Regions from separate parts of the Pantoea dispersa genome, predicted to be linked through region 2. Evidence: predicted binding sites of a transcription regulator. Region 2 holds the regulator's gene; each other region holds the start of a gene.

Region 1 (10,409 bases), 1.7 Mb from region 2:
GTGCATCTGCTGGCGGGGGCGTATCCGGCTGAAGAAGTCAGCCAGTGGCTGGCGGGCTGGCAGGAGTTGCAGCACGCCATTCGTGAAAAACAGGAGCGCGGTCTGATTCAGCTGGTCAATCTGGCGATCCGTCAACCGCCGTTCTGGCTGAATAACGGTGCGAAACGCTAAGGCTACGGCACCATCAATCATCAGGGAGGGAAGATGTCGTTACCGTTACCGACGCTGATGCAGGCGCAGCTCGCCAGCGTGGCAGAACGTCTGGGCCTGCCGCTGACGGCGATCACACCGCAGCAGGCTGGCGCGCTGACCTTTAGTGACTTTATCGTGGACAACCTGCAGCAGCATCCGGCGTGGTGGCAACAGCTGCAGCAGCAACCGCCGCAGCCCGAAGAGTGGCAGCACTATGCGGCCTGGCTGGCAGCGGCGCTGCAGCCGGTGGATAACGAAGCCTCCCTGATGCGCGAACTGCGCCTGTTCCGCCGCCATATGCTGGTGCGCATCGCGTGGATGCAGGTGCTGGAGCAGGCCAGCACCGGGCAGAGCCTGACGCAGCTCAGCACGCTGGCGGAAGTGCTTATTACCGCCGCGCGCGACTGGGTGTGGCAGGATTGCTGCCGCGATTTCGGTACGCCGTGCAACGCCGCCGGCGAAGCGCAGCCGATGCTGATTCTGGGTATGGGCAAGCTGGGCGGCGGTGAACTCAACTTCTCTTCCGATATTGACCTGATCTTTGCCTGGCCGGAAAACGGCGTCACCCGCGGCGGCCGGCGCGAGCTCGACAACGCGCAGTTCTTCACCCGCATGGGGCAGCGGCTGATTAAGGTGCTGGATCAACCTACCGTCGATGGCTTTGTTTATCGCGTGGATATGCGCCTGCGCCCGTTTGGCGACAGCGGTCCGCTGGTGCTGAGCTTTGCCGCGCTGGAGGATTACTACCAGGAGCAGGGCCGTGACTGGGAGCGCTACGCGATGGTGAAAGCGCGCCTGATGGGCGATGACGGCGGCCACTGGAGCCAGGAGCTGCAGCAGATGCTGCGCCCGTTCGTCTATCGCCGCTATATCGATTTCAGCGTGATCCAGTCGCTGCGTAACATGAAAGGCATGATTGCCCGCGAAGTACGGCGGCGCGGCCTGAAGGACAACATCAAACTCGGCGCCGGCGGCATTCGTGAAACCGAATTCATCGTCCAGGTGTTTCAGCTGATTCGAGGGGGACGTGAGCGCTCACTTCAGCTGCGTTCGCTGCTGCCGACGCTGCAGGCCATCGGTGAGCTGGCACTGTTAACACCGGAGCAGGTTGATCATCTGCGCGCCGCCTACCTGTTTTTACGCCGGCTGGAGAATCTGCTGCAAAGCATCAACGATGAGCAGACGCAGACGCTGCCGGAAAATCCGCTCGACCGCCAGCGCCTGGCCTGGGCGATGGGCATGGCGGACTGGGCGACGCTGCTGGCACAGCTGGAACAGCACATGGCCGGCGTGCGCCACATTTTCGACGAGCTGATAGGCGATGATGCACCGGATGTCGACGATCAGCCGCAGCTGGCGGAGTTCGCCAGCCTGTGGCAGGACGCGCTGGAAGAGAGCGATTTGCTGCCGGTGGTACCGCAGCTGCAGGCAGAACAGCGCCATGCGCTGTATCGGGCGCTGAATGATTTTCGTCAGGATGTCAGTCGCCGCACCATCGGCCCGCGCGGCCGGCTGGCGCTTGATCAATTAATGCCGCGCCTGCTAAGCGAAGTGTGCGCGCGTGACGACGCCGATGTGGTGCTGGCACGCCTGACGCCGCTGCTGCTTGGCGTATTAACGCGCAGCACCTATCTGGAGTTGCTGACTGAGTACCACGGCGCGCTGCGCCATCTGATTCGCCTGTGTGGCGCTTCGCCGATGATTGCCAGCCAGCTGGCGCGCTATCCGCTGCTGCTGGATGAACTGCTTGATCCGGCCACGCTGTATCAGCCCACCGCCACCGACGCCTATCGTGACGAACTGCGCCAGTATCTGCTGCGCATTCCCACCGATGATGAAGAGCAGCAGCTGGAAGCGCTGCGCCAGTTCAAGCAGGCACAGCATCTGCGTATCGCCGCCGCCGACATCGCCGGAACCCTGCCGGTGATGAAAGTGAGCGATCACTTAACCTGGCTGGCGGAAGCGATCATTGAATCGGTGGTGCAGCAGGCGTGGCAGATGATGGTGCAACGCTATGGTCGCCCTTCGCATCTCACCAGCGACAGCGAGCGCGGCTTTGCCGTGGTCGGCTACGGCAAACTGGGCGGCTGGGAACTGGGTTACAGTTCGGATCTCGATCTGGTGTTTCTGCACGACTGTCCGGACGATGCCGAAACCGACGGTGAACGCGTCATTGACGGGCGCCAGTTTTACCTGCGTCTCGCCCAGCGCGTCATGCATCTGTTCAGTACCCGCACCTCGTCCGGCATTTTGTATGAGGTGGATGCGCGCCTGCGCCCCTCTGGCGTGGCCGGCATGCTGGTCAGCACCTTTGCCGCCTTTGACGACTATCAGCGCCATGAAGCCTGGACGTGGGAACATCAGGCGCTGGTGCGTGCACGCATCGTGTATGGCGAACCGGCGCTGTGTGAGTGCTTCGATGCGATCCGGCGCGGTATTCTGTGCCTGCCGCGTGAAGGCGCGAAGCTGCAAACCGAAGTGCGTGAGATGCGTGAGAAAATGCGTGCGCACCTCAGTAACAAGCACAAAGGCCGCTGGGAGATTAAAACCGATGAGGGCGGTATCACCGATATTGAATTCATTGCGCAGTATCTGGTCTTAGGTTACGCCGCCAGCCAGCCGGCGCTGACGCGCTGGTCGGATAACGTGCGCATTTTCGAACTGATGGCGCGCCACGGCATCATGGCTGATGAAGAAGCGCAGGCGCTGACGCACGCTTACGTCACGCTGCGCGATGCGCTGCACCATCTGGCGCTGCAGGAACTGCCGGGTCATGTCGATCCGGCATCGTTCGCTGACGAACGCGCCGTGGTGCACGCCAGCTGGCAGCGCTGGCTGGCCGCGAGCGACGCGGATGACACGGAGCAGTGAGCCTGGCGGCTTCTATGCTATTATCCGCGCATTATTTTGACTGAACGTTGAAGTCTGGAGTCTCTGCATGAAAGTAACACTGCCCGCGTTTGGCAAGGCCGCTGTGCTGGTTGTCGGCGATGTGATGTTAGACCGCTACTGGTACGGCCCGACCAGCCGGATCTCACCGGAAGCTCCGGTGCCGGTGGTTAAAGTGGATACCATTGAAGAGCGTCCGGGCGGCGCGGCCAACGTGGCGATGAATATCGCCGCACTCGGTGCGGACTCGCGCCTTATCGGCCTGACCGGTGCAGATGACGCTGCGCGCGTGCTGCGCGAAACGCTGGCGCAGGTGAAGGTTGAGTGCGATTTCGTCGCCCTTGATAGTCATCCGACCATCACCAAACTGCGCGTGCTGTCGCGCAACCAGCAGCTGATTCGCCTCGACTTTGAAGAGGGCTTTGAGCAGGTTGATCCGCAGCCGATTCACGATCGCCTGCGTCAGTCGCTGGCACAGGCGGGCGCGCTGGTGCTGTCTGACTATGCCAAAGGCGCGCTGAGCAGCGTGCAGACCATGATTCAGCTGGCGCGTGCGGCGCAGGTGCCGGTACTGATCGACCCGAAAGGCACCGATTTTGAACGCTATCGCGGCGCGACGCTGCTGACGCCCAATCTGTCCGAGTTCGAAGCGGTGGTCGGCAAGTGCAAAAGCGAAGAGGAGATTGTCAGCCGCGGTATGCAGCTGATTGCCGATTACGATCTCTCCGCGCTGCTGGTGACGCGTTCGGAAAACGGAATGACCCTGCTGCAGCCGGGCAAAGCGCCGCTGCATCTGCCCACTCAGGCGCAGGAAGTGTATGACGTCACCGGTGCCGGCGATACGGTGATCGGCGTGCTGGCCGCAGTGCTGGCTGCCGGTGAAAGTCTGGAAGATGCCTGCTTCCTCGCCAATGCTGCGGCTGGCGTGGTGGTCGGCAAGCTCGGGACTTCAACCGTCAGTACCGTGGAGCTGGAGAATGCAATTCACGCGCGACCGGACAGCGGCTTTGGCGTGATGACCGAAGCCGAGCTGAAAGTGGCGGTGGCGCAGGCGCGCCAGCGCGGTGAGAAAGTAGTGATGACCAACGGCGTGTTCGACATTTTACACGCCGGCCATGTCTCTTACCTGGCCAACGCGCGCAAACTGGGCGATCGCCTGATCGTGGCGGTCAACAGCGATGCTTCCACCAAACGTCTTAAGGGCGAAACCCGCCCGGTGAACCCGCAGGAAAACCGCATGATCGTGCTGGGTGCGCTGGAAGCCGTAGACTGGGTGGTGCTGTTTGAAGAGGATACGCCACAGCGGCTGATTGCCGAAGTGCTACCGGATCTGCTGGTGAAAGGCGGAGATTATAAGCCGGAAGATATCGCGGGCAGTAAAGAGGTGTGGGCCAACGGCGGTGACGTGCGCGTGCTCAACTTTGAAGATGGTATCTCCACCACCAACATCATCAAAACCATTCGCAATCAGTAAACACGTAGCCGGCGGGAGCGAACTCCCGCCGCGTAAACCTTACTGAGGCGTATCGATTTTGCCTGCCGGATCTGGCGTGATCACCGCCGGAGCCGGGGCCGCCGGACTTTCACTTTCCAGCTTCGCCAGACGCTGCTCCAGCGCCGCCAGTTTTTCACGCGTGCGCAGCAAAACCTGGGTCTGCACGTCAAACTCTTCACGATTAACCAGATCCATGCGGGTTAACTGCGCCTGCAATACCTGACGAATTTTCTTTTCCACATCGTCGCCAAAGTCGCGAATACCTTTTGGCATCGCTTCGTGCACCTGGCGCGCCAGTTGTTCAATTTTTTTCGTGTCGATCATGGTTGTTTCCTGGTTACGGTGGCTGATAACAGCGCGTGTTCCGACTCATCAAACATTAAGTGTAATGCCAGAAACGAAAAGGTTAAACCCGAAATCCGCAACGCATGAAGTGCAAAAGCATTTGCACTTTTGTTGATTGCCCGACCAGGTGATTGGCGCTATAGTAATTTCGCTTATTCTCAGGGCGGGGCGAAATTCCCCACCGGCGGTAAATCAGCTTCGGCTGAAAGCCCGCGAGCGCTTTCGCTTACAGTGAAAGGTCAGCAGATCCGGTGTAATTCCGGGGCCGACGGTTAAAGTCCGGATGGGAGAGGGTAACGACATCAGCCGGGCTGCGCCCGCGTCACGTTATTGCCATGTGTTTTCTACGCACTCCTAAGCTCGCCCTGGTTCTGGTAACTCATATTTTATTAATAAGGTTTTTTACCATGAATCAGACGCTTCTTTCTGAATTTGGCACGCCGGAACAGCGTGTAGAACGCGCCATCGATGCGCTGCGCAACGGGCGCGGCGTGATGGTGCTGGACGATGAAAATCGCGAAAACGAAGGCGATATGATCTTCGCTGCCGAAACCATGACCGTTGAACAGATGGCGCTGAGCATTCGTCACGGCAGCGGCATTGTCTGCCTGTGCATTAACGAAGCGCGCCGCCAGCAGCTGGATCTGCCAATGATGGTAGAGAACAACACCAGCTCTTACGGCACCGGTTTTACCGTGACCATTGAAGCGGCCAGCGGCGTGACGACCGGCGTATCGGCCTCCGACCGTATTACCACCATCCGCGCGGCGATTGCCGATGACGCTAAACCGTCCGATCTGAATCGTCCCGGCCACGTATTCCCGCTGCGCGCGCGCGACGGCGGCGTACTGGCGCGCGGCGGCCACACCGAAGCGACGCTCGATCTGGTGACGCTGGCGGGCTTCAAACCTGCGGGTGTGCTGTGCGAACTGACCAATGATGACGGCAGCATGGCGCACGCGCCGGAAGTGATTGCGTTTGCGAAGCAGCACGCCATGCCGGTGGTGACCATTGAAGACCTGGTGGCCTGGCGCCGCCAGCATGAAACCCGTCAGGCCAGCTAAGCCGACGTGAATTAAATAAGGCCGGATGTGATGCATCCGGCCTTTTTTTATGATTAACGGCTGGCGTAAAAAACGTGATTGCCTATCACCACGGTACGCTGGAAGGCGTGGCGCCACGCGGGTCTGGCGCTGTGTGCATGAAAGAAGGTCGCGCCCTTTGTCACATCCGCCAGCTTACCCTCGACAATCCGCTGGGCCAGGCGCTGCGCGCGCTGCCAGCTTTTGTCATGCTGCGGCGGATGGCGATGGGGATGTTTGTGCAGAGACGTCCAGGAGAACTGTTTGGGTGCGTACACCACCGGACAGATCTCTTTGACGTCCCAGTTAGCCCGGTTCATGGTGACAGTGCCGACGGCAATCTGTCCCTTTACCGGTTCGCCGCGCGCTTCATGATAGATATTCATCGCCAGGCATAAAATGGCTCCCTGAATTAACATAACACTCCACTGCTTTCTAAGAGTCGCGTGGAGTGTAATGAGCCCGCCGTCGGGTGTTAACAAGACCCGTCTCGACTACGCCTTAACAAGTCTAAGTCGTTGAGAGTTAAGGCCGAAGTGGTGGTGAATGAGACGAATCTCGCGTCAGCCTACCCCGCTGGTTTGCAGCAGCGTCAGGCTCAGGCCCATCACCGTCATGCCGCACAGAACGCCGTAGCTGGGGTTGTTATGCGGATCGATTTCGCGCGCCAGCGGCATCAGTTCATCCACGGACAGCGCCACCATAATGCCCGCCACCGCCGCCATAATCGCCGCAATCATCACCGGTGAGACCGCCGGCCCCAGCAGCAGAAAGGCGATGATGCCACCAAAAATCTCCGCCATGCCGGACAGGCAGGCCCAGAACAGCGCTTTGGCTTTCGAGCCGGTGGCGGCGTACATCGGTCCGGCCACCGCCAGCCCTTCCGGAATATTGTGGATCGCGACGGCCAGCGCGATGCCCAGCCCCAGTTCCATATCGCTGCTGGCGGTGACAAAGGTGGCAATGCCTTCGGGAAAGTTATGCAGGCTGATACCGAGCGTCAGCAGGATCGCGGTACGTTTCAGGTTGGTGGGGCGGCGATTGACCGCCATCAGATCCTGCGGATGCTGGTGCGGCAGCAGGCGATCCATGGCGAAATAACCCAGTAAGCCGAGCATGAACATGCCGTAGCCAAGCACCGGCGACATGCCTTCCGCATGCAGCGCGGCGGGCAGCATTTCCATCAGGGAAATCAGCAGCATGATGCCGGCGGCAAAGCCGAGCGCAAAGGCCAGTACGCGGTTCGACGGCTTCTGACCGAGCACGCCAAAAATCGCGCCGACGAAAGTGGCACCGCCAGCCAGGATGGTTAGCAGCAGAGGTACTGACATGATGGGCTCCTTAATGATAATGATTACCAGTTACAATATAGTTAACCCCATAAAATATCGAGTTATTTAGCGTAAAGTTATGTCGGCAAAATCTTGTTCAAATTTGCTGATAAACATCATCACGCTTATCAGCGTTTTTCCCCTGGCGAAAGCGCGTATCGTGACAGTCATTAACGCGATCCCGACGCCAGAGGATGAATAATGACCCGCATGCCCGCTCTGTTTCTCGGCCACGGCAGCCCGATGAACGTATTAGAAGACAACCGTTATACCCGCGTATGGCAGCAGCTGGGCGAAACCCTGCCGCGTCCGCGCGCTATTCTCGCCATCTCGGCGCACTGGTACACGCGCGGCACGGCGGTGACGGCGATGAGCAATCCGCGCACCATCCATGATTTTGGTGGCTTCCCGCAGGCGCTGTTCGACGTGCGCTATCCGGCGCCGGGTTCGCCTGCGCTGGCACAGCGCGTTATCGATCTGCTGGCGCCGGTAGCAGTGCAGGCCGATCAGCAGTGGGGCTTTGATCACGGCTCGTGGGGCGTGCTGGCGAAGATGTATCCACAGGCGGACATTCCGCTGATTCAGCTCAGTATTGATGGCACCCAGCCGGTGGCGTGGCATTTTGCGCTGGGACGTAAACTGGCGGCGCTGCGTGACGAAGGCGTGATGCTGGTGGCCAGCGGCAACGTGGTGCATAACCTGCGCATGATTCGCTGGCAGGGCGCGGAAAGCGCTTATCCGTGGGCGGAGAGCTTCAACCAGTTTGTGCGCGATAATCTGGGCTACGAGGGTGAGGCGACGCAGCATCCGCTGGTGAATTATCAGCAGCATGAAGGCGCGCAGCTGGCTAATCCGACGCCGGAGCACTATCTGCCGCTGCTGTATATTCTCGGCGCGCGAGCTGAAGGTGAGGCGGTGAGCATCCCGGTGGAAGGCATGGAGATGGGTTCGATCAGTATGCTGTCGGTGCAGGTTGGCTGACACCTGTGCCGCCCGCAGACCGGGCGGCACGTGCGTTACACAATAAAGGTGTGCGGATAGAAACGCGACAGATCCTGCGTGATCAGCGCCCGATCTTCCCGCAGACCGATACCGGCAGGCTGATCGTCAATCAGCCAGCTGCCAATCAGCGTGTAGCTGTCGCCAAATTTCGGCAGCGGCCAGAACTGCTGGACGATCATGCCCTCTTCGCCATAAGGGCCGTCGGCACGCGCGATTTCCTGACCGTTTTCCACGATGGTGATGTTGGCACCTTCGCGGGAAAACAGCGGTTTCACCACATATTTGTCCATCTGCGGCGCGCTGGCATCATCGGCAAACCAGGCGGGCAGCAGGTTAGGATGGTTGGGGAACATCTCCCACAACAGCGGTAACAGCGCTTTGTTGGAGAGAATGCTTTTCCACGCCGGCTCCAGCCAGCGCACGCCGGCATCGGCCAGCTTGGTCGAAAACATCTCGCGCAGCATGAATTCCCACGGATAGAGCTTGAACAGGTTGCTGATCACCTGATCGTGCTGATCGGTAAACTGACCTTTTTCGCCCAGCCCAATCTCATCAATGTAGAGAAATTCACTCGGCAGACCGGCTTCAGTGGCGCAATCCTGCAGATACTGTACCGTGGCGCGATCCTCTTCCGTATCGCGACAGCAGGCAAAGTGCAGCCAGTTAAAACCGTGCTGCTGGTGCAGCGTGGCGAAGCGCGCAATCAGCTGCTCCTGCAGGCTGTTGAATTGATCGCTGCCTTGCGGCAGGTTGCCGGCGTTGAGCTGATCCTCCAGCCAGATCCACTGGAAAAACGCCGCTTCGTACAGCGAGGTTGGCGTATCGGCGTTGTTCTCCAGCAGCTTGATCTCGCCTGTGCCATCCCACGCCAGATCGAGGCGTGAATAGAGCGACGGCTGACGCTGCTGCCAGGATTCGCGCACAAAATCCCAGGTGTGTTTCGGAATGCAGAAACGGGTGAGCAGCGCTTCGCTGTTCACCACTTTTTCTACCGCCTGCAGGCACATCTGGTGCAGTTCCGCGGTGGCCGCTTCCAGCTGTTCAATTTGCGCCAGCGTAAACTGGTAATAAGCGTCTTCGCACCAGTAGGGTTCGCCATACATGGTGTGAAACTGAAAGCCGTACTCGGTCGCCTTTTCGCGCCAGTTCGGACGTTCGCTGATAGCAATACGTTGCATGCGCGGGCTTAGCCTCCCAGCGAGCGGCTGCCGGTGCTGGTGGCACTGCTGCGCTGCATGGTGTTCTGTTTGGCTACCGTCTCACCAAAGCCGCCACGGGTGATGGTGGACGTAGTGGCCGGTTTTGGCGCCAGCGCGGTTTTCGGCACGTTTACCGTCCGGCCCGAGGTGGCCGCACCGTAGTTCTTACCGGAAGCATCAACAAACTGGCCGTTAGCCGGGCTGTTAGGGGTTTTTGGCGAGAACAGCGGCTGCTGCGCAAAGCCAGCGCCGCCGCCCATCAGACGACCCATCATGTAGCCGGCCATCAGAGGCATCCAGAAGCTGCCGCTCTGCTGCGCTTCAGCATTGTTCGCCGTGGTACCGACGCCCGCCTGTGCCGGGGTTTGCTGACACTGGTTTTCGCCGAATTCCGCGACACAATCTTCACGCGTGGCGTATTTTGGCGCGGTGCGCTCAGCCTCTTTCAGCGCGTTGTTGTAAGCGGTGGTGCACTGGGCGCTCTGGCCCGGATTGGCTTTCGCACAATCATCGGCGTTCTGGTACATCGAAACCGTTTCATCGCTCTGTTCGCAGCCTGCCAGCATAAACACGGCGGTGACCGCCAGTGCGACCGGCGTTAAATGGCGTGCCTGCCAGCTTTTACGGAAAGCGGCATGACGAATATTTTTTGTCCGTTTCATTATCTTCATCCTGTGCCCAAAGGTGGGGCTTAGGATAGGTGATGAGTGGTGGAAAATGAAGCGGGAAGCCGGGTGGCAAGGGGATCTTTACGTTGTTATACGTTTGAATGCGAAAGGGGCCGCAAGCGGCCCCTTGAAGGCTTAATTAGCGAAAGGGTTGGCACTGTTACGTGCCGCGGCCGGACGGGCCTGAGCGGCGGCGGAAGCGGAGG
Region 2 (10,409 bases):
GTTAGCGTAATTGACATGTAAACCGTCTGCAATAATGCCGCAGTATACATCAGGCGAATCAAACAGCGCACCGATAAGACCTGGCTCACGACCGCTAAAGGCGCTCATGGCGTTATACAGGTGGGTGGCAAAGGTGACGCCCGCGCTGATGCCCGCTTTGGCTTCGGCATAGGTGGCATTGGAGTGACCAGATGACACAATAATCCCGGCGTCACGCAGCTGGCGAATCACCGCGCTGCCCGCATTTTCCGGCGCCAGCGTAACTTTGGTGATGACGTCAGCGTTGGCGCACAGGAAATCCACCAGTTCCGCATCCGGCAAACGAATCAGCTGCGGATTGTGAGTACCTTTCTTCTCTTTATTCAGCCACGGACCTTCCAGATGCAGGCCCAGCGCCTGATTCTGATGCTTCGCCAGGTAAGCACGCATGGTTTCAATTGCGCGCTTCATCAGTTCATCACTGCTGGTAATCAGCGTCGGTAAATAGCTGGTGCAGCCGGATTTTTCATTGGCACGCTGCATGATCTCCAGCGTTTCCACGCTCAGGGCATTGATGTCGTCGTTGAACTGCACGCCGCCGCAGCCGTTGAGCTGCAGGTCGATAAATCCGGGAGCGATGAACGCACCAGCCACATCCTGTTGTGGAATCGCGGCGTCCAGCGCATCGCGCGGGCAGACACGCTCAATCAGGCCATTGGCAATCACCACGGCGTGATTGTCCAGAACTTCATGACCGGTAAAAATCCGGCCGTTAACTAATGCGTACATCATCTCTTCTCCCGGCTGAACCTGCTGCGCTTAACAGCAGGCTTTCTACAACGTGTTGTTACACACCCTTCATATTTTCCGCTTCCAATTCGCGGAAATATTTCACGGTTTTCACTTTCAGTTCCATGGTGGCTGGCTCATCACACACCACCACCGCTTTCGGGTGCAGCTGCAGGCAGCTGATGGTCCACATGTGGTTGACGTTACCTTCTACCGCCGCCTGCAGCGCCTGGGCTTTGACGTGGCCGGTCACCAGAATCATCACTTCTTCCGCATCCAGCAGCGTGCCGACGCCCACGGTCAGGGCATATTTAGGCACCTGATCAACATCGCCGTCGAAGAAACGCGAGTTCGCCACACGGGTGTCGTGCGTCAGGGTTTTAATGCGGGTGCGGGAAGAGAGCGAAGAAGCCGGTTCGTTGAACGCAATGTGGCCATCGTTGCCGACGCCGCCCATAAACAGGTGGATTTTACCCAGTGCGCGGATCTTCTCTTCGTATTGGCGACATTCTGCGTCAATATCTTCGGCATTGCCATTCAGAAGATTGATATTTTCTGGTTGAATATCAACGTGATCGAAAAAGTTACGGTACATAAAGCTGTGATAGCTTTCCGGATGCTCTTTCGGCAGACCGACATACTCATCCATATTGAAGGTGATCACGTGTTTGAAACTAACCTGGCCCGCTTTATGCATCTCGATCAGGTGCTTGTAGGCTTCCAGCGGCGTACCGCCGGTTGGCAGTCCCAGCACAAAGGGACGGTCTGCGCTGGGTTTAAAGGCATTGATGCGATTAACGATATGGCGTGCAGCCCATTTACCCACCTGGGTCGGTGTGGCCAAAGGGATCAGTCTCATGTCTTCACCTCAGTTAAGATTGGAAAGTTAGGGTCGCGTTTACTGCTGCAGCTGGCTGCTTATAGGGTAACCCGTTTGCGCGCTCGCGGCGTTGGAAAAGTGCGACCTGATATTTTTCATCATAAAATAAGTTTGTGGTGGTGGCTAGCATTTCGCAGTGAAAAACGTCCATTTTGGTGATTAAAGTCACAGTTACACTGGTTTTAATTTGCGAGGCGAATTAATTTATCTTTACACTGCGCCTCGTGGTGAAGTGTGTCATCAAGGTACCGGGTGCCGGGATAATAAAATCAACCCGCATCACGGCAAAACGCCAGTCTCATAGGGGGAGAATAAGGTGAGTATTTTAGGATATCTGCAAAAGGTCGGCCGCGCGCTTATGGTGCCGGTAGCGACCCTGCCGGCAGCGGCAATCCTGATGGGGGTAGGTTACTGGATCGATCCGGACAGCTGGGGCGCAGGCAATGCGCTGGCAGCACTGCTGATCAAATCGGGTTCTGCCATCATCGACAACATGTCCGTGCTGTTCGCCATTGGTGTGGCTTACGGCATGTCAAAAGATAAAGACGGTGCAGCGGCATTAACCGGCTTTGTAGGTTTCCTCGTAGTTACTACCCTGTGTTCACCCGCCGCGGTGGCCATGATTCAGAAAATGCCGGTGGAGCAGGTTCCTGCCGCCTTCGGTAAAATCAATAACCAGTTTGTCGGCATCCTGGTGGGCATTCTCTCGGCGGAAGTCTATAACCGCTTCAGCCACGTTGAGCTGCCTAAGGCGCTGTCGTTCTTCAGCGGTCGCCGTCTGGTGCCGATCCTGGTTTCCTTCCTGATGATTGTGGTCGCCTTCATCCTGATGTACGTCTGGCCGATCATTTTCGGCGGTCTGGTGAGCTTTGGTGAGCACATTCAGAAACTGGGCTCGGTCGGTGCGGGCGTGTACGCCTTCTTTAACCGTCTGCTGATTCCGGTTGGCCTGCACCACGCGCTGAACTCGGTGTTCTGGTTCGACGTGGCGGGCATCAACGACATTCCGAAATTCCTGGGCGGCGCGCAGTCTATCGCCAACGGTACCGGCATTCCGGGTATCACCGGTCGCTATCAGGCGGGCTTCTTCCCGATCATGATGTTCGGTCTGCCGGGTGCGGCGCTGGCAATCTATCACTGCTCACGTCCGGAAAACCGCGCCAAAGTCGGTGGTATCATGCTGGCAGCGGCATTCGCCGCCTTCTTCACCGGCATCACCGAGCCGCTGGAATTCTCCTTCATGTTCGTGGCGCCGGTGCTGTATGTCATCCACGCCGTGCTGACCGGTATTTCGGTCTTCATCGCTGCCAGCATGCACTGGATTGCCGGTTTCGGTTTCAGTGCCGGTCTGGTGGACATGGTGCTGTCGACGCGTAACCCGCTGGCCGTGCACTGGTGGATGCTGATCCCGCAGGGTCTGGTGTTCTTCGTCATTTACTACGTGGTGTTCCGCTTCACCATTCAGAAATTCAACCTGCTGACGCCGGGCCGCGAGCTGGCTGCCGGTGATGAGACAGACGGCTACGACGTCAACGTTGATCATAGCAGCAACGGTGAGAGCGAAACCGAATCTCTGGCACGTCGCTACATCGGCGCGGTGGGCGGTTCTGACAACCTGACCAACATCGACGCCTGCATTACCCGTCTGCGTCTGAATGTGAAAGACTCGGCGCAGGTGAATGAGAGTGTGGCCAAACGCCTCGGTGCTTCTGGCGTGATCCGCCTTAACAAGCAGAGCGTGCAGATCATTGTTGGTACGCAGGCCGAAAGCATTGCGACCGCGATGAAAACCGTACTGAGCAAAGGCCCGGTGGCCGGCGCAGCGGCACCAGCAGCGGCAACAACCGCCGCGCCTGCGGCTGCTCAGCCCCAGGCCGTGCGCAACAGCGAGAAAAAGGTGATTGCAACGCTGCTGGCACCGGTCAGTGGCGAAGTGGTAGCGCTGGAAAACGTGCCGGATGAAGCCTTCGCCAGCAAAGCGGTAGGCGATGGTCTGGCGATCAAACCGAGCGATAAAACTGTCGTCGCGCCGGTGGCGGGTACCGTGGTGAAAATCTTCAACACCAACCATGCATTCTGCCTTGAAGCCGAAAATGGCGTCGAGATTGTCGTGCACATGGGTCTCGATACCGTCGCGCTGGAAGGTAAAGGGTTTACCCGTCTGGTGGAAGAGGGCGCAACCGTCACAGCGGGCCAGCCGATCCTCGAAATGGATCTGGACTTCCTCAACGCCAATGCGCGTTCGATGATCAGCCCGGTGGTGGTCAGCAACAGCGATGATTTTGCTGGTCTGAATCTGCTGGCAGGCGGTACCGTGGTGGCAGGCGTTACGCCGCTGTATGAAGTGAAAAATTAACACGTTTTGAGCGTCACTGAAGGCAGGAAGCAATTCCTGCCTTTTTTGTTTTAAAACGACCAACAAACGGTTGTTTCCCTTCAGCGCTTTGTGGATCATACTCCGTTACTTCGTGGTACAAATCACCCGCTATTGTTTTGAGGATTTTGAGATGAGTGAGGCTGAAGCCCGCCCAACGAACTTTATTCGTCAGATCATCGACGAAGATTTGGCGAGCGGTAAGCACAACAGTGTGCATACCCGTTTCCCGCCTGAGCCCAATGGTTACCTGCATATTGGCCATGCAAAATCGATCTGCCTGAACTTTGGTATCGCACAAGATTATCAGGGGCAGTGCAACCTGCGTTTCGACGACACCAATCCGGTCAAAGAGGATATGGAGTTCGTTGAATCGATCAAGAATGATGTGCAATGGCTGGGCTTTGAGTGGAGCGGCAACATTCGTTACTCCTCTGACTACTTTGACCAACTGTTCAACTACGCGGTTGAGCTGATCAACAAAGGCCTGGCCTACGTTGACGAGCTGTCGCCAGAGCAGATCCGTGAATACCGCGGCACGCTAACCGCGCCGGGCAAAAACAGCCCGTATCGCGATCGCAGCGTGGAAGAGAACCTGGCGCTGTTCCAGAAGATGCGTGATGGCGGCTTCGAAGAGGGCAAAGCCTGTCTGCGTGCCAAAATCGACATGGCATCCAGCTTTATTGTGATGCGCGATCCGGTGCTGTACCGCATTAAATTTGCCGAACACCACCAGACTGGCAACAAGTGGTGCATCTATCCGATGTACGACTTTACCCACTGCATCTCCGATGCGCTGGAAGGCATCACCCATTCCCTGTGTACGCTGGAGTTCCAGGACAACCGTCGTCTCTACGACTGGGTGCTGGATAACATCACTATTCCGGTGCATCCGCGTCAGTACGAGTTTTCGCGCCTGAATCTGGAATATGCGGTGATGTCGAAGCGTAAGCTGACACAGCTGGTGAGCGAGAAGATTGTTGAAGGCTGGGACGATCCGCGCATGCTGACCGTATCCGGTCTGCGCCGCCGTGGCTATAGCGCGGCGTCAATCCGCGAATTCTGTCGCCGTATCGGTGTGACCAAGCAGGACAACATTGTTGAGATGGCGTCGCTGGAGTCGTGCATTCGTGACGACCTCAACGAGAACGCGCCGCGCGCCATGGCGGTGCTGGATCCGCTGAAAGTGGTGATCGAGAACCTGCCGGCCGGGCATGAAGAAATCATCAGCATGCCGAACCATCCGAACAAGCCGGAGATGGGCACGCGTGAGGTGCCGTTCAGCCGTGAGGTGTGGATCGATCGCGCCGACTTCCGTGAAGAGGCCAACAAGCAGTACAAACGTCTGGTGCTGGGTAAAGAAGTTCGTCTGCGCAACGCTTATGTCATTCGTGCCGAGCGCGTGGCGAAAGATGAAGCCGGCAACATCACCTGCATCTACGCTACCTGCGATGTCGACACCCTGAGCAAAGATCCGGCCGATGGCCGCAAGGTGAAAGGCGTTATCCATTGGGTGTCGGCGATTCACGCGCTGCCTGCCGAATTCCGCCTGTACGATCGTCTGTTCAGCGTGCCAAACCCGGGCGCGGCCGAGGATTTCCTCACCACCATTAACCCGAACTCGCTGGAGATCAAACAGGGCTTCGTTGAGCCGGGTCTGCGTGCCGCCAGCGCGCTGGCGCCGTATCAGTTTGAGCGCGAAGGTTACTTCTGCGCTGACAGCGTGTACTCGCAGCCGTCGAAACTGGTGTTCAACCGCACTGTGGGTCTGCGTGATACCTGGGCAAAAATCGGCGAATAATTTTACTGCTTGATAGCACGATATGATCAGCAAAGGGCGAGCAATCGCCCTTTTTTATTGCCCGTTATCTGCAAACGGGAATCGATTATGCTGAACCAGACAAAAAACAGTAATTACGCGCGATTACGACTAATCTGACTTTAATAAAATTAACTAATTTACCCGTGTGAAATCGTTATTTTCAGGTAGGCTATGCGCTCTTAAATGTTGCTGTGCGGGTTAGCGAAGGAAGAAAAATGACAAGTCTCGCTCTGGAAGCCAAACATAGCGTGGTGGTTTTACATCAGCTTATCGAACGTATTTTTAATCAGACCGAAGGCAGCGATGACAGTATGGATCTGCTGCTGTCGCACTTTCATCCCGACTTCAAAATGGTGACGCCGCAAGGCAAACAGCTCGATCTCAATGACACTGAAACCCTGTTTCGCAAACTGCACGGGCAGCGGGAAGGGATGCGAATCGCCACCAGTGAGCATGCCATCATTTCCCAGCAGCAGCAGGAAGTGACCATTCAGTATCACGAACTGCAAATGCTCAACGGCAACAACCAGACCCGCATTTCGCTGGCGGTGCTGGACTGCAGCACGTCGGTTCCGCGCTGGCGCTATTTGCAGGAAACGCTGGTCGCCTGAACACAGCCATAAAAAAACCGGTGCCTGGCACCGGTTTTTTTATACTGCATAGCATATTCAATTACTGATCGTGGAGCGTCTCGTCTTCGCGGCAGTCTCCCAGCGCACAGTGGCCGTACAGATACAGGCTGTGGTTGCTGAGTTTGATACCGTGGCGTGTTGCAATCTCACGCTGACGCGTTTCGATAGATTCATCGCTAAACTCGATCACTTTGCCGCAGTCGAGGCAAATCAGGTGATCGTGGTGATGCTGCTGGGTCAGTTCGAACACGGATTTCCCGCCTTCGAAGTTATGACGCGTCACGATGCCGGCGTCGTCAAACTGGTTCAGAACACGGTATACCGTCGCCAGACCAATCTCTTCGCCCATGTCGATCAGGCGTTTGTACAAATCTTCCGCACTGACATGATGGGACTCGGGTCCGGGTCCCTGAAGCACTTCCAGAATCTTCAGTCTGGGCAGCGTGACTTTCAGGCCAGCCTTTTTCAATGCGGAGTTGTTGTCAGTCATGCGGATATTGTCCTGTTACTTTGCTAGTCACTTACGGCGCAAAGGCCTTGAATGTGTGGTCAACGCGCATTCTCATTTGCGTCTCATTATAGAGCTCAGCCTGCGAAATGAAAACCGGCTGCGGCGGACAATTCCCCGGATGCTGTAAGGAGAAATGTCGTGAGCCTCAGCGGGATCGTGCAGATCGATGTTCCTTTTCGCGCAGTCTCAGTCTGATGCCCGAGGAATAAGCAGATGACCGTTGCGGGTATTCTACAGAATTGAGGGAAAAAGTTAAAAAACCGTAGCTATTATTTTTATAGGTAATTCCATTGCCCGATGTGAGCCAGCGCCCACATCGGACAGGAAAGCATCAGGCTTCGATGATCGCCTGCAGCTGCAGCTCATCAAAGATCTGCTTAACCCATTTGTCGACGCGCTCGTTAGTCAGTTCAGGCTGACGATCTTCATCAATGGCGAGGCCGAGGAAGTGTTTGTCGTCTGCCAGACCTTTAGAGGCTTCGAAGTGGTAACCTTCGGTTGGCCAGTGGCCCACAATCACTGCGCCGTTTGGCTCAATGATGTCGCGAATGGTGCCCATCGCGTCACAGAAGTACTCGGCATAATCTTCCTGATCGCCGCAGCCAAACAGCGCTACCAGCTTACCGTTGAAATCAATCTCTTCCAGCGTCGGGAAGAAGTCATCCCAGTCGCACTGGGCTTCACCGTAGTACCAGGTCGGAATACCCAGCAGCAGAATATCGAATGCTTCGAGATCTTCTTTGGTGCTCTTAGCAATGTCATGCACTTCGGCGACATCTTTACCCAGTTGTTTCTGGATCATTTTTGCAATGTTTTCAGTGTTGCCGGTATCGCTGCCGAAGAAAATGCCTACGATTGCCATGGAGTGAGTAACCTCTTAAATCCTGATTGTGAAAGTAAGTCAGAAGACGACACAGTTATGCGAATGATAGCAGACCGGCGAAAAGCGCGGAATGTGTAAAGCGCTGAGTTTGTGTTCCAGCGTGCGGTCTGCGCACGTTACGCCAGTTTGAGCTGCGCCAGCAGCATTTGTTCAATCAGTTCACTGCGGCTGATGTTCTGCTGCTCGGCCAGCGTATTAAGCGCGTCGACCGCTTCGCTGGACATTTTCAGCTCAACGCGGCGCAGGCCGCGCACCCGGTCGCGCTTCAGCTGGTTGCGCTTATTAATGCGCAGCTGCTCATCACGCGACAGCGGACTGGTTTTAGGGCGACCGGGACGCCGCTCGTCTGCGAAGAGATCGAGCGTGGTACGATCTGTCTGTTCTTTTGCCATGGTTTGTGAAACTGCGTGGGCGCGAACGGCGGAAAGGCGCTGCGCGATTTAAACATTTATCGGCCCGACCGCGGCGAAAAAAGCATCCGCGGCAAATTTTTAGCGCGACATCATACTCCAGCGCCCGGCGCGACGCCAACCCTAAACCGCCCGTAGCAAGCTTTTGCTTTTACAGGTTAAAAAAGCGGCGCACCGCGCGCAGTACGGCATCGGGTTTTTCGGCATGCACCCAGTGGCCGGCACCGCTGATAATGTGCGCCTGCGCCTGCGGGAACTGGCGCAGCAGCGCATCACGGTGCTGATTGTCCAGATAGGGTGAATCACCGCCGCGAATAAACAGCGCCGGATGAGGCCACGCGGGCACCTCCTGCCAGCCGGAGAGCACCGGATAATTGTCCCATAACACCGGCACGTTAAAGCGCCATTCGCCTTCATGGAAAGATTTCAGAATGAACTGAATCACGCCTTCTTCGCGCACGTGTTCACGCATCACGTCGGCCGCAGCGCTGCGGCGCGTGACGCCAGCTGCACTGACCGCGCGGATTGCCGCGAAGATCTCATCGTGGCGTCGCGTCTGGTAATCCACCGGCGCGATATCGATCAGCACCATTTTGCCAATTCGTTCGGGCGCAACGGCGCTCAGCGCCATGGCAATTTTGCCGCCCATTGAGTGGCCGATAACATCAACCCGTTCGATGTGGTGCGCATTCAGCGTATCGACCATATCCTGCGCCAGCGCAGCGTAGTGCATCTCTTCGCTGCGCGGTGACAGGCCGTGGTTACGGACATCCACCTGCAGCGTGGGTCGTGCATCGCGCACGCCGCGCGCCAGTACGCCGAGGTTATCCAGGCTACCAAACAGGCCATGAATTAACAGAATGGGCTGGGCATCAGGGGCAGATTGTTCAGTTTGCAGACGGGCGTTCAAAATCATGGCTAAAGTTCTTTCGGTTGAGACCTGGGCTTAGGGTATCATGGATTCACCTGTCCCGGCGCCAGGCGGTCAGGCATTAGGGCATATTCCGACTTTTGCCCGTAAACGATGCCAGCGCTATCGGCTGTCGCGGATTTAACTTTATAATCCTTATGTTAGAACCCGCTCACATTTTGCACGACCGGATTTTGTTAAGGCCTTTGCAAAGTAGCGTGGTTCTGCCATTTGCCAGAATCGCACGGAAAAAGATGAAAACGATTGAAGTTGACGAAGAACTCTACCGTTATATTGCCAGCCACACGCAGCACATTGGTGAAAGCGCCTCGGACATTTTGCGCCGTATGCTGAAATTCACTGCCGGCCAGAGCGCATCCGCTGCGCCAGCGGCGAATGCGGCGGTAAAAGAAGCACCGGCTGCACGCAGCGAAGCGCGACCTCAGGATCGCGTGCGCGCCGTGCGTGAGCTGCTGCTGTCTGACGAGTATGCGGAGCAGAAGAAGGCGGTTAATCGCTTCATGCTGATCCTGTCAACCCTTTATCGTCTTGATCCGGCAGCCTTTGCTGATGCCACTGCCTCGCTGCAGGGCCGCACCCGCGTCTACTTTGCGGGCGACGAGCACACGCTGCTGCAAAATGGCACCCATACTAAGCCGAAGCACGTGCCCGGCACGCCGTACTGGGTGATCACCAATACCAATACAGGTCGTAAATGCAGCATGGTGGAACACATCATGCTTGCCATGCAGTTCCCGCAGGAACTGGCAGAGAAAGTTTGCGGCACCATTTAAACCGAAGCGTCAGGGAGAAGCGCCAATGGCCAATCACCCCCGTGCCGGGCAACCTGCCCAGCAGAGCGATTTGATTAACGTTGCACAATTAACCTCGCAGTACTACGTCCTGAAGCCGGATGCGGCGAACCCGGACCATGCGGTGAAATTTGGCACCTCCGGCCATCGCGGCAGCGCGGGACGTCATAGCTTCAATGAAGTACACATTCTGGCGATTGCGCAGGCGATCGCTGAAGAGCGTAAAAAGAACGGCATCACCGGCCCGTGCTATGTAGGTAAAGACACCCATGCGCTGTCTGAGCCAGCGATCCTGTCAGTGCTGGAAGTGCTGGCCGCCAACGGCGTTGATGTGATTGTGCAGCAGGACAACGGCTATACGCCGACGCCGGCGATCTCCAACGCCATTCTGGAGCATAACAAGCGCG
Region 3 (10,409 bases), 630 kb from region 2:
AGCGAGGTGATATCGTCGCCGTGGCGCTGCCGCGTTCGGTGCAGCTGTCGCTGGCACTGCAGGCGATTGTGACGCTCGGGGCCGCTTATCTGCCGCTGGATACCGGCTATCCGGACGAGCGGCTCCAGCTGATGCTGGAAGACGCCGCGCCCAAAACGCTGATTACCGCTGCCGCGCTCAGTGCCCGCTTCCGCGCCATCGCGCCGGTCAGTCAGCTGCACTTTGACACCCTGTATAATGCCGAATATGCACCGGCACCGGCCAGCGCGCCGACGCCGCAGGATGGCGCGTACATCATCTATACCTCCGGCTCTACCGGCCGGCCGAAAGGCGTGCTGGTCGGCCATCAGGCGATCGTTAATCGCCTGCTGTGGATGCAGGATCGTTATCCGCTGCAGGCGGATGACGTGGTGCTGCAGAAAACGCCGAGCAGCTTTGATGTCTCGGTGTGGGAGTTCTTCTGGCCGCTGCTGGTCGGCGCGCAGCTGGTGATGGCGCCGCCGGATGCACACCGCGATCCGGAAGCCTTACAGCAACTGTTTGCCCGCTACAAAGTCACCACCACGCATTTCGTACCCTCGATGCTGGCGGCCTTTGTCGCGGCGCTCGATCACCCGGCCGCGATAGCGTGCTGCGCCAGCCTGCGCAACGTGTTCTGCAGCGGTGAAGCATTGCCCACCGATCTGTCGCGCAGCTGGGAAACATTGACCCGCGTGCCGCTGCACAATCTGTATGGGCCGACCGAAGCGGCCGTTGATGTCAGCTGGTATCCGGCGTATGGCGCGGCGCTCGCCGCCGTCGATGGCCCGAGCGTACCGATCGGATTCCCGGTGTGGAACACCGGCCTGCGCATTCTTGATGCGCAAATGCAGCCGGTGCCGCCGGGCGTGGCCGGCGATCTCTATCTTACCGGCATTCAGCTGGCGCACGGCTATCTCAACCGGCCGGAGCTGACCGCCAGCCGCTTTATCGCCGACCCGTACGCCGCTGGCGAGCGCATGTACCTGACCGGCGACGTAGCGCGCTGGCTGGACAACGGTGCGGTGGAGTATCTCGGACGCAGCGATGACCAGCTGAAGATCCGCGGTCAGCGCATTGAGCTGAACGAAATCGATCATGCGCTGTGCGCCCAGCCCGGCATTGAGCAGGCGGTGACGCATGCGGTGGTGCTGGGCAGTGCGGCGGCACAGGGCGATGCGCGTCAGCTGGTGGGCTACGTGGTGGCGCCTCAGCCGGTGGATGGCGATGCGCTGCGTCAGGCGCTGGCACAGCAGCTACCGGCACACATGGTGCCGGTGGCCATCGTCCAGCTGGAGGCGCTGCCGCTCAGCAGCAACGGCAAACTGGATCGCAAAGCGCTGCCGCTGCCGCAGAGCACCACGCAGCGCCAGGGGCGCGCGCCACTGCCCGGTTTAGAGAGCACGCTGGCCGCAGCGTTCTGCCGCCTGCTGGCCTGCGACACGATCGGTGCGCATGATGATTTCTTTGCGCTCGGTGGCCATTCGCTGCTGGCGATGCGCCTTGCTGCGCAGCTGCGCCGCGAGCTCCAGCTGCCGGTCTCGGTCGGGCAGATCATGATCGCCCCGACGGTGGAAAAACTGGCGGCGCTGCTGAGCGATGGACAATCCCATCAGCAGGCGGGCTTTGAAGCGGTGCTGCCGCTGCGTAAAGGCAGCGGACCGACGCTGTTCTGCTTCCACCCGGCGTCCGGCTTCGCCTGGCAGTTCAGCGTGCTGCAGCGTTACCTTGACCCACGCTGGTCACTGGTCGGCATTCAGTCGCCAGACACGCAGGGACCACTGAACCAGAGCGCGCACCTCGATGAGGTCTGTGAAGCGCATTTGCATACGCTGCGAGAGGTACAACCGCACGGGCCCTACTATTTCCTCGGCTACTCGCTGGGCGGTACGCTGGCGCAGGGCATTGCTGCCCGGCTGGAAGCGGCGGGTGAAGAGGTCGCCTTCCTTGGCCTGCTCGACACCTGGCCGCCGGAAACGCAGAACTGGGATGAGAAGCGCGGCGAGAATGTGCTGGATCCGGCGGTGCTGGAGGAGGTGAATCGCGAGCGCGAACAGTTTATCGCCGCGCAGCGCCATCAGGCCGGTGAAGAGATGCAGGCCATGTTCGATACCATCGAAGCCAACTACGCCAGCTCGGTGCGTCTGCTGGCCACGGCGCGCAGCGCACGCTTCGGCGGCCGCGCTAAGCTGTTCCTCGCCGAACAGACGCAGCAGCCAGGCCAGGATGCGCGCCGCGCCTGGGCGCCCTATGTCGGTGAGCTGACGGTGTGGCCGATGGATTGCGCCCACGTCGAGATTATCTCGCCTCGCATGTTTGAGCAGATCGGGCCGCTGTTGCAGCAGTTGCTGGCGTAGCGGTTTTGTCCTCACCCTCTCCCGGCGGGAGAGGGAAACGTATGGCAGAAAACGTTTACATCACAGCCCCTTCTCCGCCTTAGCGCCCGCGCCCCAGCGGCACAATCATTGGCGTATGCGCCACCGGATCCTCAACAATCACACAGCGTAATCCGTACACCTGCTCAATCAGCGCCGGCGTCACAATCTCGCCAGGCTTGCCCTCGGCAATGATCCTCCCGTGACGCATGGCGATCAGATGGGTGGCGTAGCGGCAGGCGTGATTAAGGTCGTGCAGCACCACCACCAGCGTGCGGCCATGCTGCTGATTGAGCTTCTGCATCAGCTCAAGCAGCTCAATCTGGTGGGTTATATCCAGCCAGGTGGTGGGCTCATCCAGCAGCAGCAGCGGCGTCTGCTGCGCCAGTACCATGGCGATCCACACGCGCTGACGCTGCCCGCCGGACAGGGTATCGACCGCCTGTTGCGCCAGGTCCGCCACGCCGGTGGCCAACATCGCCTGCTGCACCGCCGCTTCATCCTCCGCGCGCCAGCGGCCAAACAGTGACTGATGCGGATAACGTCCGCGCGCCACCAGCTCGCTCACGCTGATGCCCGCCGGTGCGTTTGAACTCTGCGGCAGCAGGCCAAGGCGGCGCGCCACCTCTTTGGTGGGATAACGTGCAATTGCCTCGCCGTCCAGCAGCACGTCGCCTTTCAGCGGTGCCTGCAGGCGGCTGAGAGTACGCAGCAGGGTGGATTTACCGCAGGCGTTAGGGCCGATAATCACGGTCAGCTCCCCTTGCGGAATCGCCACCGACAGATTTTCCGCCACCACTTTTTTGTCATAACCCAGCGTCAGGCCTTCGCCATACAGCCGTGAAGGAATATCGATCATTGGCGTCGCGCCTCCCGCACCAGTAACGCAATCAGATAGAGTCCGCCCAGGCTGACGGTGATCACGCCAACCGGCAGTTGATAAGGCAGGAACAGATGCTGCGCGGCATAATCGGCGGCGCACAACAGCAGCGCGCCGCACAGCGCCGCCAGCCATAATGCGCCTTTTTCCCCGCCGCTCAGCCGGCGCGCAATCTGCGGTGCCAGCAGCGCCACGAACGAGATCGGCCCCGCCAGCGCGGTGGACGCCGCGGTCAGCAGCACGCCCAGCAGCATCAGCCACAGGCGGCTGCGCTCCACCGGCACGCCGAGCGCGCAGGCGGTGTCATCGCCCATCTCCAGCAGACGCATGCGGCGCGTTAACAGCGCCACCAGCAGCAGCGACAGCAGCAGCATCGTCACCACCGGCGGCGTTTTCGCCCAGGTGATGCCGTTGAGCGAGCCGGCGCTCCACAGCCCGGCGCTGAGCGCCGACTCCAGCGAAGCGCTGATAATCAGCCAGGCATTGAGCGCCATCAGCAGCGCGCGCACGCTGATGCCCACGATGATTAACCGAAACGTTTCCACCCCGTTGCGCCAGGCAAACAGATACACCAGCGCAGCCGTCGCGATACCGCCGATCAGCGCGGCCCCGGTCATCGCGGTAATACTTTGATTGAACAGCACCAGCGCCACCAGCACACCGCTGTAAGCACCGGTATTGAAGCCGAGAATATCCGGGCTGCCGAGCGGGTTACGCAGCAGCGACTGAAAAATTGCCCCGCTGACACCCAGCGCCGCACCGATCAGCAGCGCCATCAGCACGCGCGGCAGCCGCCACTCCACCACAATCAGCTGCACGTTGGCCGCTCCCTGCCCGCGCAGCGCCTGCCACACCTGCTCCGCCGTAATCGGCAGCGCACCGCGCGTCAGCGCCAGCCACGTCAGCAGCGCACACGCTAATAGCAGCCAGCCGCCATGCAACCCGGCACGCCGCGTCATAATCCACCTCGCCCGCGCTGGCGCCGTACCAGCAAAATCAGCATCGGCGCGCCAAGGATGGCGGTCACAATTGAGACACGCAGTTCGCCTGCCACCATCATCCGCCCCAGAATATCCGCCGCCAGCAGCAGCGCCGGGGTGATCAGCGCCGTCGCCGGCAGCAGCCAGCGGTGATCGTTGCCCACCAGCCAGCGGGCAAAATGCGGCGTCATCAGGCCGATAAAAGCGATCGGTCCGACGGCGGCGGTCGCCGCGCCGCTCAGTAAGGCAATCGCCAGCAGGCCCAGCAGTTGAGTGCGCAACACGCGCGTGCCCAGCGCCGCCGCCATATCGCCGCCCATGCTCAGGCTGTTCAGCGACTGCGCCAGCCCCAGCGCCAGCGCCGCACCGGCCAGCACCGCCGGGCTCAGGGTGCGCAACACGCTGAAATCGCGGATATCCAGCGAGCCGCTTTGCCAGAAGCGCAGGTGATCGTAAATGTCCGGATTGAGCAGCGACAGGCCGGAGGTTAAACCCTCCAGTACCGCTGCCAGCGCCACGCCTGCCAGCGTCAGACGCACCGGATTGACGCGCCCGCCGCCCATCGCGCCAATCACCGTCATCAGCAGCGCCGCCAGCAGCGCGCCGCTGAAGGCCAGCGTCAGCCACTGCAGCGGGGAGTCCGCTCCCAGCAGCGCGATGCCGAGCACGATGGCAAAACCGGCACCGGCGTTCACGCCCAGAATGCCCGGCTCGGCCAACGGGTTACGCGTCAGACTCTGCATCAGCGCGCCCGCCAGCCCCAGCGCCACGCCCGCCAGCAGACCGGCCAGCGTGCGCGGCAGGCGCGCATCGCGCACGATGATGCACTCCGCGCTGGAGCAGGAGGCGGTGAGAGCGTGATACACATCGGAAAGCGGTATTGATTTGGCACCCAGCATCAGACTGAGCGCCATGAGGAGCAAAAGCAGAATCCCTGAGCCTGCTAATGCACGGATCTGGCGCATAGCGTTCTAAACCTTCACTGTTCGACGTCGTTGCAGTGCAACGTAATGTGATAATGATATTTGTTATCGTTATTACTCGCGTTTGCCTATGTTACCATGAGTCGCCTCGCGGATGATGAGGAAAATTGGTGCAAAAAGGCGAAACAATGAACAAACCCTCTCACTTTATCGATCTCTCACTGCTGAAAACCCACGCGGCGTTTCGCGCGGTGTTTATTGCGCGTTTTATCTCGATTGTGGCGCTCGGCATGCTGGCCGTTGCCGTGCCGGTGCAGATTCAGCAGATGACCCATTCACCGCTGCTGGTGGGCCTCGCCGTCACGCTGTCCGCTGCCGGCATGTTTACTGGCCTGCTGACCGGCGGCGTGCTGGCCGATCGCTATGAGCGTAAGACGTTGATCCTGCTTGCCCGCACCACCTGCGGACTGGGCTTTGTCGCGCTGGCGATAAATGCCGCGCTGCCCGCGCCTTCGCTGCTGGCGGTCTATCTGCTGGGCTTGTGGGACGGCTTTTTTGGTGCGATTGGCGTCACGGCGCTGCTGGCCGCTACGCCAGCGCTGGTGGGACGCGAAAACATCATGCAGGCCGGTGCCATTACCATGCTGACGGTGCGCTTCGGCTCGATTTTATCGCCGGCAATTGCTGGTGTGGTGATCGCGCACGGCGGCGTGCTGTGGAATTATGGACTGACCGCCTTCGGCACGCTGCTGACGGTGCTAACGCTGCTGAAGCTGCCTGCGCTGCCACCGCCTCCGCAGCCGCGCGAGCATCCGCTGCGGGCGCTGGCAACCGGCGTGCAGTTCCTGTTTGCCAGCCCGCTGGTCGGCATGGTGGCGCTGACCGGTGCGCTGGTGACGCTGGCCAGCGCCATCCGCGTGCTGTACCCGGCGCTGGCACCGCACTGGTCAGTCAGCGCCGACCAGCTCGGTATGCTGTACGCTGCCGTGCCGCTCGGTGCCGCCGTGGGTGCATTTACCAGCGGCAGGCTGAAACAGGCAGCGCGCCCGGGCCGGCTGGTGCTGGGCAGCGCCGTGGCCGGTTTCGTCGCCCTGGGCCTGTTCAGCCTGATGCCGACGCTGTGGCTGGCGCTGCTGTGTCTGGCGGGCTTCGGCTATTTCAGCGCCATCAACAGCCTGGTGCAGTACGCGATGATTCAGCTGCTGACGCCGGATCATCTGCTGGGCCGCATCAACAGCCTGTGGACGGCGCAGAACGTGTGCGGCGATGCCCTCGGCGCCGCGCTGATTGGTGCCCTCGGTTCGTGGCTGCTGCCGGCGCAGGCTGCCGCGGCGTTTGGCTGTGCCGCGACACTGCTTGGCGTCATGATGTGGCTGATGATGAAAGGATTGCGGCGCTATCAGGCGCCCGCGCCGGTGCTGGCGCAGCAAACATCATGATTTGACGAACAGCTGATGCAGACGCGTCAGCAGATTGCTGGCGCTGTAGTAATCCAGGCGGAAGGTGTCGATACCCAGCGCATAGACCTGCTTATCGCGCACCGCCGCGTTTTGTGCCAGGAACGGGTTGCTCAGCACTGACTGCGCAGTTTTGTCATCGCCGGCAAACAGCAGGAAGCTGTGACCGGTCAGGCTGGCGGCGAGATTCTCGCCCGAGAGCTGAATAATGTCTTTGCGCTGGCCCATGCTGTGCCCCTGTTGCGTGCCGGCCGGCGGCTGCGCCAGGGTAAAACCGAGCTGCTGCAGCAGTTTGCCCTGCGCCGATGCGGCGGTCCATAGATTCACTGCCCGGCCATCACCGTTCCATACCATCGCGGAGACCGGCTGCGGCGGCAGCGTAATGGCCTGCTTCAGCGCCGCTTCGCGATCGTCGAACTCTTTTACGCGCTGCGCCGCCTGTGCTTCATGGCCGGTGGCCTGCCCCAGCAGCGTAACCACATCCTGCCAGCTCTTATCGTCGTAGTTGACCACCAGCGTGAGGGCAATGGCGGACAGCTGACTGACCAGCTTCAGGGCGGAGTCATTACCGGTGGCGCTGACGATGATCAGATCCGGGGCTTGCGCCGCAATCGCCTCGGCGCTCGGCTCACCAATGTACAGCCGCTTAACGTGGCGCTGTTTTGCCACCTCGCCCCACTGACGGAAGAAGCCCTGATCGTCGGCCAGGCGGCTTTTCGGTGCGGTCGCGCCTGAGGCGATGACCGGCGCGTCAATCGCCAGCAGCGAGCCGGTCAGCGTGACGCTGGTGGAGACAATACGCTGTGGTGCCTGGTGAAGCGTTACCGTTCCGGTCGCGCCCTGTACGCTGCGCGGCCAGCCCTGGTCGGCCCGCGCTGTCCCTGACAGCGACTGGAAAATGAACAACAGGACAGCCATGCCCCATAAACCGCATTTATTCATAAGTTTTGATCCACCTTTTAGCTTAATGCCTTGCCCGGCGTCAGCCGCCGCTTACGTCTGACAGCACGGTAAATCCCGCGAATGGATTGACTCTTTGCCCCTTTCGACGTAGGTTACAGAGCCATAATAAAAATGATAATCATTCTTAATAATCTTATCATTTATAGGTGAAAATTATGGTGGAAAGCTCCACGTTTGAAAATGCCTGGCTGAAGGATTTTTCCGCGCTGTGCCGCGGTTTCCTTTTCACCTCGCCATGGCGCAGCCTGGCCACCCAGGGCTGCTATACCACGATCAACACGCCGGTGGGCGATGCCGCGCTGCTGCAGGGCGACTTTCAACAGCAGCTGCGCCAGCACTTTGCCGCGGCGAAAAAGCAGGGGATCGCCAATCCGCTGCTGGTGGGCGCGATTCCGTTTGACGTCAGCCAGCCAGCGTCCCTGTTCATACCCGAATCCTGGCAGAGCTTTAATCGCGCCGACCTGCAACAGGCGTTACCGGCGCAGCAGAGCGATCTGCCGGCAGTGCGGCGGCGGACGGCAGTACCGGATCACGCGGTGTTTACCCGCATGGTGGCCGACGCCGTTGCCACCATCCAGCGCGGCGATCCGGACAAAGTGGTGCTGTCGCGCCTGATGGATATCGTCACCGAGCAGCCGGTCGATACCGCCGCGCTGATGCAGCGCGTGATCGCGCAAAATCCCAATAGCTACCATTTCCATCTGCCGCTGGCGGAAGGAGGCGCGCTGGTGGGCGCCAGCCCGGAACTGATGCTGCGCAAACAGGGGCGCGATTTCTCCTCCTGCCCGCTGGCCGGCTCGGCGCGCCGCCATCATGACGACGCCAGCGCCGATCGCGTGGCAGGTAACACCCTGATGGCGTCAGCCAAAGACCGCCACGAACATCAGCTGGTGACCGACGCGATGCGCAGCACGCTGCAGCCGCGTAGCCGACTACTGTCAGTGCCTACCGTGCCGTCGCTGATCACCACCGCCACGCTGTGGCATCTGGCGACGCAAATCGATGGCGAAGTGCAGGATGAGCGCGAAAACGCGCTGTCGCTGGCGGCGCTGCTGCACCCAACCCCGGCCCTGAGCGGCTTCCCGCACGCCCGCGCGCAGCAGCTGATTCAGCAGCTCGAACCCTTTGATCGCCAGCTGTTTGGCGGCATCGTCGGCTGGTGCGACAGCGAAGGCAACGGCGAATGGGTGGTGACCATTCGCTGCGGAACGGTAAACGGCACGCGCGTGCGGCTGTTTGCCGGCGCTGGCATCGTCGCCGACTCGCAACCGGAATCAGAATGGCGTGAAACGGGTGTGAAGCTGGACACCATGTTGCGCGCTTTTGGACTGCAATAAAGGAACAAGCATGAGCATTCCCTTCAGCCGCTGGCCGGCACATCTGGCCGCGCGCTATCGCGAGAAAGGCTACTGGATCGACGTGCCGCTGACCGACATCATCGACCGCCATCGCGAAAACGACGCTATCGCCGTGATCGACGGCCCTGTGCAGCTCAGCTACCGCCAGCTGGCGCAGCGCAGTGATAATCTGGCGGCGGCGCTGCAGCGGCGCGGTTTACAGCGCGGTGACACGGCGCTGGTGCAGCTCGGCAACGTGGCGGACTTTTACGTTACGCTGTTTGCGCTGTTTAAGCTGGGCGTGGTCCCGGTGTACGCACTGTTCAGCCATCAGCGCACTGAACTGCAGGCCTATGCGCAGCAGATTGCACCGAAACTGCTGATCGCCGATCGCCAGCACGCGCTGTTTGCCAGCGACGACTTCATCGCCACGCTGTGCGAGGCGCAACCCACGCTGCAGCAGGTGATCCTGCGTAACGACGCGCAGGCGGAAAATACGCTGGCGTCGCTGCAGGATGAAGCGGCTGGCGATTTTGTCGCGACACCGACGGCCGCCGATGAAGTGGCGTTTTTCCAGCTCTCCGGCGGCAGCACCGGGACGCCGAAGCTGATTCCGCGCACCCACAACGACTACTACTACAGCATCCGCGCCAGCGACGAGATTTGCCACATCAACGCCGACACGCGCTATCTGATCGCCCTGCCCGCGCCGCATAACTTTGCCATGAGTTCCCCCGGTTCGCTCGGGGTGTTCTATGCCGGTGGCCAGGTGATTCTCGCCGCGGATCCCAGCGCCACGCTCTGCTTCCCGCTGATTGAGCAGCACCAGGTGACCGATACCGGACTGGTGCCGCCGGCGGTCAGCCTGTGGTTGCAGGCAATTCAGGAGTGGGGCAGCAATTCAGCGCTGGCCTCGCTGCAGCGCATTCAGGTGGGCGGAGCCAAACTGGGCGAAACGCTGGCCGCACGCATTCAGCGTGAAATCGGCTGCCAGCTGCAGCAGGTGTTTGGCATGGCGGAAGGGCTGGTTAACTACACGCGCTTCGGCGATGACGAGCAAACCATTCTGACTACCCAGGGGCGTCCGATTTCGGAAGATGACGAAGTGTGGGTGGCCGACGAGAACGGCAATCCGCTACCGCCAGGCCAGGTGGGTCGCCTGATGACGCGCGGCCCTTACACCTTCCGGGGCTACTACAACAGCCCGGAGCACAATGCCGCCAGCTTCGACGCCAACGGTTTTTACTGCTCAGGCGATCTGATTGAGATCAACGCTCAGGGTTACATCACCGTACAGGGACGCGAAAAGGATCAGATCAACCGCGGTGGCGAGAAGATCGCCGCAGAAGAGATCGAAAACCTGCTGCTGCGCCATCCGGATGTGATCCACGCCGCGCTGGTGTCCATGCACGACGAGCTGATGGGTGAAAAGAGCTGTGCCTTCATTGTGGCGCGCCAGCCGGTGAAACCGGTCGC

Evidence for each region. Region 2 encodes Fur, which represses iron uptake genes when iron is present. Its sites were predicted from a motif close to ATAATAATGAGAACNACTATCAA; they were not measured.
Region 1: the regulator Fur is predicted to act here: its motif matches at 7,348-7,370, upstream of zupT (zinc transporter ZupT).
Region 3: the regulator Fur is predicted to act here: its motif matches at 5,272-5,294, upstream of fepD (Fe(3+)-siderophore ABC transporter permease).

What each region holds. Positions count from the first base shown of each region.
Region 1 covers NZ_CP082346.1:519,362-529,770, forward strand. The annotation lists gene K7H94_RS02500 (CYTH domain-containing protein) at 1-171, shown strand, start outside; gene glnE (bifunctional [glutamate--ammonia ligase]-adenylyl-L-tyrosine phosphorylase/[glutamate--ammonia-ligase] adenylyltransferase) at 205-3,063, shown strand; gene hldE (bifunctional D-glycero-beta-D-manno-heptose-7-phosphate kinase/D-glycero-beta-D-manno-heptose 1-phosphate adenylyltransferase HldE) at 3,131-4,555, shown strand; gene ubiK (ubiquinone biosynthesis accessory factor UbiK) at 4,595-4,900, opposite strand; FMN riboswitch at 5,072-5,220, shown strand; gene ribB (3,4-dihydroxy-2-butanone-4-phosphate synthase) at 5,329-5,985, shown strand; gene K7H94_RS02525 (cell wall hydrolase) at 6,039-6,422, opposite strand; gene zupT (zinc transporter ZupT) at 6,567-7,334, opposite strand; gene ygiD (4,5-DOPA-extradiol-dioxygenase) at 7,545-8,315, shown strand; gene K7H94_RS02540 (glutathionylspermidine synthase family protein) at 8,351-9,514, opposite strand; gene K7H94_RS02545 (DUF1190 family protein) at 9,523-10,197, opposite strand; gene tolC (outer membrane channel protein TolC) at 10,339-10,409, opposite strand, start outside.
Region 2 covers NZ_CP082346.1:2,809,158-2,819,566, reverse strand. The annotation lists gene nagA (N-acetylglucosamine-6-phosphate deacetylase) at 1-768, opposite strand, end outside; gene nagB (glucosamine-6-phosphate deaminase) at 827-1,627, opposite strand; gene nagE (N-acetylglucosamine-specific PTS transporter subunit IIBC) at 1,971-4,004, shown strand; gene glnS (glutamine--tRNA ligase) at 4,156-5,823, shown strand; gene K7H94_RS13145 (hypothetical protein) at 6,060-6,455, shown strand; gene fur (ferric iron uptake transcriptional regulator) at 6,517-6,966, opposite strand; gene fldA (flavodoxin FldA) at 7,319-7,849, opposite strand; gene ybfE (LexA regulated protein) at 7,987-8,262, opposite strand; gene ybfF (esterase) at 8,432-9,196, opposite strand; gene seqA (replication initiation negative regulator SeqA) at 9,445-9,984, shown strand; gene pgm (phosphoglucomutase (alpha-D-glucose-1,6-bisphosphate-dependent)) at 10,010-10,409, shown strand, end outside.
Region 3 covers NZ_CP082346.1:3,443,252-3,453,660, forward strand. The annotation lists gene K7H94_RS16140 (enterobactin synthase subunit F) at 1-2,375, shown strand, start outside; gene K7H94_RS16145 (ATP-binding cassette domain-containing protein) at 2,455-3,252, opposite strand; gene fepG (iron-enterobactin ABC transporter permease) at 3,249-4,232, opposite strand; gene fepD (Fe(3+)-siderophore ABC transporter permease) at 4,229-5,218, opposite strand; gene entS (enterobactin transporter EntS) at 5,365-6,615, shown strand; gene fepB (Fe2+-enterobactin ABC transporter substrate-binding protein) at 6,610-7,575, opposite strand; gene K7H94_RS16170 (isochorismate synthase) at 7,752-8,933, shown strand; gene K7H94_RS16175 ((2,3-dihydroxybenzoyl)adenylate synthase) at 8,944-10,409, shown strand, end outside.